2 regions of the Candidatus Accumulibacter sp. ACC012 genome follow, and region 1 is predicted to be linked to the other one. Evidence: riboswitches for the same ligand, from Rfam matches in the RefSeq annotation. Region 1 holds a riboswitch; the other holds the start of a gene.

What was found. A riboswitch is a leader RNA that binds a small molecule or an ion and turns the genes downstream of it on or off. The one in region 1 is predicted to bind cobalamin.
Region 2: it holds a riboswitch for cobalamin, as region 1 does, so the genes downstream of both, cobO (cob(I)yrinic acid a,c-diamide adenosyltransferase) here and QZ648_RS03935 (TonB-dependent receptor) in region 1, are expected to answer to the same signal.

What each region holds. Positions count from the first base shown of each region.
Region 1 is NZ_CAJQUC010000003.1:97,967-101,870, reverse strand. It holds gene QZ648_RS03935 (TonB-dependent receptor) at 1-1,606, opposite strand, end outside; cobalamin riboswitch at 1,736-1,945, opposite strand; gene QZ648_RS03930 (hypothetical protein) at 2,099-2,299, shown strand; gene zapA (cell division protein ZapA) at 2,313-2,648, shown strand; gene QZ648_RS03920 (chaperone NapD) at 3,118-3,366, shown strand; gene napA (nitrate reductase catalytic subunit NapA) at 3,374-3,904, shown strand, end outside.
Region 2 is NZ_CAJQUC010000013.1:74,670-78,573, forward strand. It holds partial or broken gene QZ648_RS14130 (zincin-like metallopeptidase domain-containing protein) at 1-968, shown strand, start outside; cobalamin riboswitch at 1,336-1,564, shown strand; gene cobO (cob(I)yrinic acid a,c-diamide adenosyltransferase) at 1,839-2,444, shown strand; partial or broken gene QZ648_RS14140 (cobyrinate a,c-diamide synthase) at 2,450-3,770, shown strand; gene QZ648_RS14145 (energy-coupling factor ABC transporter permease) at 3,787-3,904, shown strand, end outside.

The DNA.
Region 1 (3,904 bases):
GTTGTGTGGAGCGGCGGGCCAGTCGATTGCCCTTGTTCGGCCCGTCTTCCTCGTTTTTCGGATCGAGGAAATCGACGGCAGCGCCCGCCCCCCATTCCGAGAAGCGTCCGTCGTAGGTCAGTGTTGCACCACGCAGCAAGGCTTTGCTGACGTTGACCGGCGCATAGGTCGGTGGCCGGAACTCGATCAGGTCGGTGACAACATTGTTGTACAGGACCAGCGACGCACGATGATTGCCGCGCTCCCAGTTCGCACCCACCTCGGTGTTCTTCGCCTGTTCCGGCTGCAGATCGGGGTTACCGCCGGAGAAGAAAGCGCTCGGGGGAAAATACAGTTCGTTGAAAGTCGGCGCGCGAAATGCCGTCCCATACGATAAGTGCGCGCGCCAGTCCGGAGTGAACTGGTAGCCGTAGGAAGCGGAACCCGTCGTTTCATCGCCGAACTGGGAGTTGTCGTCACGGCGCAGGTTGAACTGCAAGCGGTGCTTCTCGATACTGGCGTTCCAGCCACCGAGCAGCGAGCGAATCGTGCGTTCGGTCACCGTGTAGTCAGTGCTGCCAGACACTTTCTGCTTGGTGTACTCGACGGCCAGCAGCGCTTCGCCGATGGGCAGGACGATATCGTTCTGCCACGAAGCCTGATCCATGTCCGTGCGTATGGTGTACTCCCTGATGTTACCGGCATAGCCCTTGGAGGCGTCGGTGCTGGTACCGAGACGCAGGGTGCTCGTCCATACCTGGTTCAAGCGGTTGCGCGAGTAGATCGAATAGGACTCCAGCAGCTGATCGTTGGTGTAGTTCTTGTCGGCGCCGACGGCACTGAAGTCGTTCGAGTCGTACTGGTTGCTACCGTCGCTGGCGAGCAGGTTGACGCCAATTTCCTGACCGGCTGCCGGACGCACGGAGAAGTTCGCACTCAGGTTACTGTTGCGATAGCCATCATCGTCGGGGTTGTAATTGATGTCCGACTTGTTGTGAATGGCGTTGAAACTGCCAGTATCCAGATAACCCGCCTGAACACTGTAGGAAACCAGATCTGTCCCACCGGAGACGCCGACCGTGGTGTCAGTGGTCCCGTAAGTGCCATAGCCCGTACTCGCATTCAGTCGCGTCGGACCCTCGCCTTTGCGAGTGAAGATCTGGATGACGCCACCAATGGCGTCGGCTCCGTACAGCGACGAAGCCGGGCCGCGCAGGATCTCGATGCGATCGATCTGGTCAAGAGGAATGCGCGCCAGCGCCGCACTGCCGGTCGTCGCCGAACCGATGCGCTGGCCGTCGATGAGCACGATCGACTGATTGCTGCTGGCGCCGCGGATAATCACGCCGCTGTTGGTGCCAGGACCGCCATTGGCCGTGTACTGAATGCCGGCTTGCCGCGACAGCAGTTGCTCGAGCGTTGATTGTCCGGCCGCATTGATTTCTTCGCGGGTGATCACCGACACGTCGCTGGTCAATTCGTTGGCGCGCGTCGCCTGTCGCGTGGCGGTGACCACGATAGGATCAAGCTGCTGATCGGCAGCGTTGGCCGCCACCGGAAATAGCGCGCCGCAAAGCGTGGCCAATGCCGCGGCAGAACCTGCGCGCGGCGCCCTCTGATATCTCATGGGTTTCTCCCTGGATCCGGCACGCGTCCCCGCAAGCCGGCGAGCAAACAAATATCAAATGCACGAGGGAGCAAACAACGAGGCGAGCGGCGCAGCCGAGCGTTTCGTGTCCGCTTCCCCGCGGCACTTGCGTCAAATGTGTGCGAAGGCCGGTATCCGGGCTCGCGAGTCTTGGTGTGTCGCCTTCCCAGGCCGGCGCCCAGTGGCATTTCGACACACCCGCACTCGCTTACCGTTGCGGGGGCAGCGCAGGCATGGTGTTCCTGAGAACACGCACCTGCTTCCCGTTTAACCGCTGCAGAGGATCTGCGTTGCGGCACCTTGCACGATGGTTTTTCGCTAACCGCAGTCGACGAAAGGGCGGATTATAGCGCGCCAGACGGCCGGCGGCCCGCCATCGCCACCGAAAGCCACCGCTGCCAGGCAAGCAGGCACAGCCGCGAAGCGCTGCACACCTTGACCGGGGACGCCTCTTGAATCTATAGTCTGGCCATGCTGAATGAACTAGACACGCTCGAGAGCAAGATTGGCCAGGTGGTGACCCTCTGTCACAGCCTGCGCGCGGAAAATGACCACCTCCGCGAGCAACTCGCTGTCGCCGAAGGGGACAGACAAGGCCTCGCCGAGCGCATGGGAGCGGCCTCCGCCCGACTTGAGCAGCTTGCCCAGCAGCTCCCCGAAGCCAAAGCCTGAAGGTTCTTGTCCGATGCCCAACGAAGCCAATTTTCTGGATATCACCCTCCTTGGCAAGGAGTTCCGTGTCGCCTGCCCAGCGGATGAGCGCGCCGCGCTACTCAATGCTGCGGCCTATGTTGATGGCAAGATGCGCGACATCGCCGAGAAAACCAGGAGCAATCACACCGAGCGCATCGCGGTGATGGCTGCGCTGAACATTGCCCACGAGCACCTCTCCGGAAATCAGAGTGTAGCCACGGAAGATCAGAGAATTGAATCAGAAATAGCGCTGGACATCGACGCCTTTAGGCGTAGAATTTGCCACATGGAGACGGAACTTGAGGCAGCGCTGAAGCCCCCGTGCTGAAGCCCTGATAGCAGGTTCCGAAGACTCCGAGAGAGTTCCCTGCGGTGTTTGTTAAGGTCATAGATTCCTTGAACCAATGCTAATTGGCATTGGTCGCCGACCATAGAAACCGTTGTTGTGTGTGCCCCTCAAGTCGGGCATACCTGATGCGGAAGGAAAGTGACCTATCTGAACCCAGGTTCAGGATGCCGGCCTGACGGCACTTGCGGGGACAAAATTTAAAAGCGCGGAACCTTTGGTCCCGCGCTTTTTTTTGCGCCCCCCTTCCGCTAGCGGTCATCACCTCTCACCTCGCACTTGCCGTGTGCATTCCGGCTTGCACGCTGAATTCCTTCCCGCTTGACCTGGATCAAGCAAAACACCTCACCGGACGCTTAGTGTATTTGCCAGATGCAAGATTGCTTGACGTTGTGTTCCGCCGCTTCGGCGACACCCGCACTCAGCTTGCCAACAGGAGAGCCTCGATCCGATGAATATTTCCAGCTTGCTGGTCAATGCCCGCCCCGAACTTCAACAACAGGTGCAGGACGGTCTGCTGCTCCTGGGCGGTGTTGAAGTACACGCCGCGACCGAGAAGGGCCAACTGATCGTGACCATCGAAGCCGACAGCGATCGCGCTGCAGCCGACATGTTCACCACGGTCAGTCAGCAGCCAGGCGTACTCTCCGCAGCATTGGTTTACCACCAGTTTGAACCCCATCCCGATGAGGAAGCATGAGATGAAATTGACGTTGACCAGGCGTGACTTTATCAAGAGCAATGCCGTCGCCGCCGCCGCCACCGCGGCCGGCATCAGCATTCCCGCCATCGCCCAGGCAGCCCCCGCGAAGTCCGACGGCGTGCGCTGGGACAAAGGCGCCTGCCGCTACTGCGGAACAGGTTGCGGCGTGCTGGTCGGAACCAAGGGCGGCCGCATCGTTGCCACCCAGGGCGATCCGGACGCACCAGTCAACAGAGGACTCAATTGCATCAAGGGCTATTTCCTCTCCAAGGTCCAGTACGGCAAGGATCGCCTGACCACTCCCCTGCTGCGCATGAAGGACGGCAAGTTCGACAAGAACGGCGAGTTCACGCCGATTTCCTGGGACCAGGCTTATGACATCATGGCCGAAAAATGCAAGGCCGCGCTCAAGAAAGGCGGTCCGCGCAACATCGGCATGTTTGGCTCCGGGCAATGGACGGTTTGGGAAGGCTACGCTGCCGCCAAACTGATGAAAGCCGGGCTGCTGAGCAACAACATCGATCCGAATGCCCGT
Region 2 (3,904 bases), on a different contig from region 1:
GCAAGAAACATCGCATCAGCGTCGAAGGCGAGAAGCTCAGCGAGAAAGCCGGGTCCGGCTTCTATGTTGGCCACCCGGCCGGCTATCTGAAGAACAACAAGACCGGCGTCGACATGAAGTGGAAGTCGAAGGGCTACGCGCTCGACCCCGAGCAGAAAGCCAGGCTACAGGCTGAAGCGGCTGAAAAGCTGCAAGCGCGCACTGCCGAGCAGGAGCGGCTGCAAGAGCAGGCGGCGCAGCGGGTGGCCAAGCAGATGGCGCACCTGCTGCCGGTCACCACACCGACCACGTACATGCAAACCAAGGGAATCGAGCCGCAGGCAGGCGTTTTCACGGACAAGGAAGGCCGGGAAACCTACATCCCGGCCACCGATACCGACGGCAAGCAATGGACGATGCAGTACATCCAGGAGGACGGCACCAAGCGCTTCGCCAAGGACAGCCGCAAGGAAGGCTGCTTCCATGCAGTCGGCGGCCTGGACGCCCTGGCCAAGGCCCCTGCCCTGGTCATTGGCGAAGGCTACGCGACGGCCAGCAGCTTGCAGCAGACGCTGGGTTTCGCGACCGTCGCCGCCTTTGACTCGGGCAACCTGCTACCCGTCGCCAAGGCCTTGCATGCGAAGTTCCCGGACAAGCCCATCCTGATCGCCGGCGACGACGATCGGCACCTCGAAGCCACGCAGGGAATAAACCCCGGCCGCAGCAAGGCCGAGGAAGCGGCCAAGGCGGTTGGTGGCAAGGCCCTGCTACCGATCTTCGCGCCTGGCGAGCAAGTCGCAGAGCCGAAAGGCTTTACCGACTTCAACGACCTGGCGACCAAGAGCGTGTTGGGGCGGGAAGGCATCGAGCGGCAGGTTCGTTCGGTGGTTGATGACGTTATCGAGCGTTGCCACGCGCACGGTGTTGAGCTACTGCAGCAAGTCGAGAAACAGGAGCAGAGGCTACGTAGGGCGGTGAAAGTGGGCTGACGGACATGGCGTCATCGCAGGCTGTGCTGCGATGACGGGTTCTTGGCTTGCTCACGGTGGGTGCGTGAGTGACTCAGAAGGCATCAAGGTGTTCAGCGTCTGCTCGCTCTTTGGGGACTGCCTGCGGCAGCCCCCCGCCACTAGGCTCCCCCCGACGGCGAGATCGCTTGCGCGAACTCGCTTAACCGCATCCACTCAAGCTACCGGACACCGTTGACCGCCACCATGACCTGAGCGGCTAGCGTGAATGCCACGTGAAGGCCGACCTGCTGCTGATTTACCGCCCCGTCTTATCGACCGCTTTCCGTCCAACTGAGCGCGGGTAGCTAGCGCGAACTGCCTTGACAATGTTCTCCCAGGCGGAGTAGAAGGACTACTTGCTTCAGGTTTCCCGAGGGCTATCGCCCGAGGGATGAAATGGGAAGCCGGTGTTTCGAGCCTGTTCCACAGGCCGAGAGTATTCCGGCGCTGCCCCCGCAACGGTAAACGAGAGCAAGGAACTGCAACACGCCACTGTGCAACAGCATGGGAAGGCGCAGATCCAGGGATTTTCCCGCTCGTGAGCCCGGAGACCTGCCTGAGGCATGCGGATCGGCATTGCGGAGGGCGATGTCTCGGTACTCTGGTCGCTCTGACCCCTGTTTCCGGTTGCACTTCCTCCTTTTGCCGTTGTTTCGTTCGTTCGGCTTGCGCGCGGGTGTGCGCAGAGGAGAACTAGGTGCCGGCATTATTCCCATCGACCCGGGCGGGTGCGCTGCTTGCGTGCTCGTACCCGTGCGGCGACACGCTTCGTCACCACCGCAAAACACCCGACAGCGTTTTCGGCGGCCGTTTGGCTGCCAGCAATCGATTGCTGGCCAGGCGGCAAGCATGAGCGCGACCGATCGCGAGGAGTCGCACCGTGCGCGCATGCAGCGCAAAAAGGCCGTGGTTGATACCGCCATCGCCCGTGCCGATCGCGACCAGGGCTTGCTGCTGGTGCTCACCGGTAACGGCAAGGGCAAGTCGAGTTCGGCTTTCGGCATGGTCGCCCGTGCCCTCGGACACGGCCTGCGGGTCGGTGTCGCGCAGTTTATCAAGGGGCGCTCGGACACCGGCGAGGAGGCCTTCTTCCGTGCTCAGCCAGGGGTCACCTGGCATGTGCTTGGCGAAGGCTTCACCTGGGAGACGCAGAACCTGGCCCGCGATCGGGAAACCGCGCGCCGCGCCTGGGCCGTGGTTGCCGAGATGCTCGGCGATCCGTCGCTGGGGCTGATCGTCCTCGATGAACTGACCTATGCGCTGAAGAACGGCTGGCTGGATTTGCCGCTCGTGCTCGCCGATCTGGCCGCCCGCCCGGCGCTGCAGCACGTGGTGATTACCGGCCGCGGCGCGCCGGACGAACTGTGCGCCGCAGCCGACACGGTCAGCGAGCTGCGCGACGTCAAGCACGCCTTTCGCGCTGGCGTACGGGCGCAGAAAGGGGTCGATCTGTGAGCGCTATGCCGGCGTGCCCGGCGCTGTTCATTGCCGCGCCTGCTTCCGGCCAGGGCAAGACGACGGTGACCGCGGCTCTCGCAGCGCACCATCGTGGGCAAGGGCGGCGCGTGCGCGTTTTCAAGACCGGCCCCGATTTTCTCGATCCGATGATCCTCGAGCGCGCCTCTGCTGCGCCGGTCTATCAGCTCGACCTGTGGATGGGCGGTGAGGAGCACTGTCGGCAACTCCTGCACGCGGCGGCGGCCGAAGCCGACCTGATCCTCATAGAAGGCGTCATGGGACTCTTCGACGGCGACCGCTCGAGTGCCGATCTGGCGGCTCTGTTCGGCATTCCGATCGTGGTGGTGATCGACGGCAGCGCCATGGCCCAGACCTTTGGTGCCCTGGCACATGGCCTGGCTACCTACCGACCGGGCCTGCCTTTCGCCGGCGTATTTGCCAACCGCGTCGCCGGCGAGCGCCACTACGAGATGCTCGCCGAGAGTCTGCCGTCGGGGCTGGCCTGCTTTGGCTGGCTGCCGCGCGACGCCGAAATCGCCCTGCCCGAGCGTCACCTCGGTCTGGTACAGGCGGCCGAAGTCGCCGATCTCGACGCGCGCATAGCCCGCGCGGCGGCCGCGTTGCAGGCGCTGCCCAGGCGCCTGCCAGCGGCCGTCAGCTTCGCTGTCTCAGCCGTGTCGCCGACAGCGCTTGGCGCGCAGCCGCGACCGCTGGCCGGCGTGCGCGTCGCGGTGGCACGGGACGGCGCTTTCGCCTTCCTGTACCGCGCCAATCTCAATCTGCTACGCGAACTCGGTGCCGAGCTGAGCTTCTTTTCGCCGCTGCTCGATGGCTCGCTGCCAGAGGCCGAAGTGCTCTACCTGCCGGGTGGTTATCCCGAACTGCACCTCGCAGCGCTCGCCGCCAACGCGCCAATGCACGCCGCGATTCGCGCTCACCATGCCGCTGGCAAACCGCTAGTCGCCGAGTGCGGCGGAATGCTCTATCTGCTCGAGTCACTGGCCGACAAGGACGGCTGCCGGGCCGAGATGGTCGGGCTCTTGCCAGGCAACGCCAAGATGCTCGGCCGCCTCGCCAACCTCGGCCTGCACCGCGTCACACTGCCCGAAGGCGAGCTGCGCGGACACAGCTTCCACTACTCGCAGATGGAGGACGCCGCTGTCGCCGATCGCGATCAGCGAAGGCGCGCGGGCGGGACGGCGCGGCGAAGCGGTCTATCGCGTCGGCCGTGTGCATGCCTCGTATATGCACCTCTACTTCCCCTCAAACCCGGAGGCGGTGGCGCAGCTATTTGCGCCAGCAGCTTCTTCATTGTCCACCTGAAAGAAAGGAAATTACCATGCATATCGAACCCGGCATCATCGCCCAGGCCAAAATCGTTCTGGCCAATGCCTCGGCCGTCGGCCTCGTCGCTTACTACGCCAGGGACCTGCTCAGACAGCCGGCGGACATCGTCC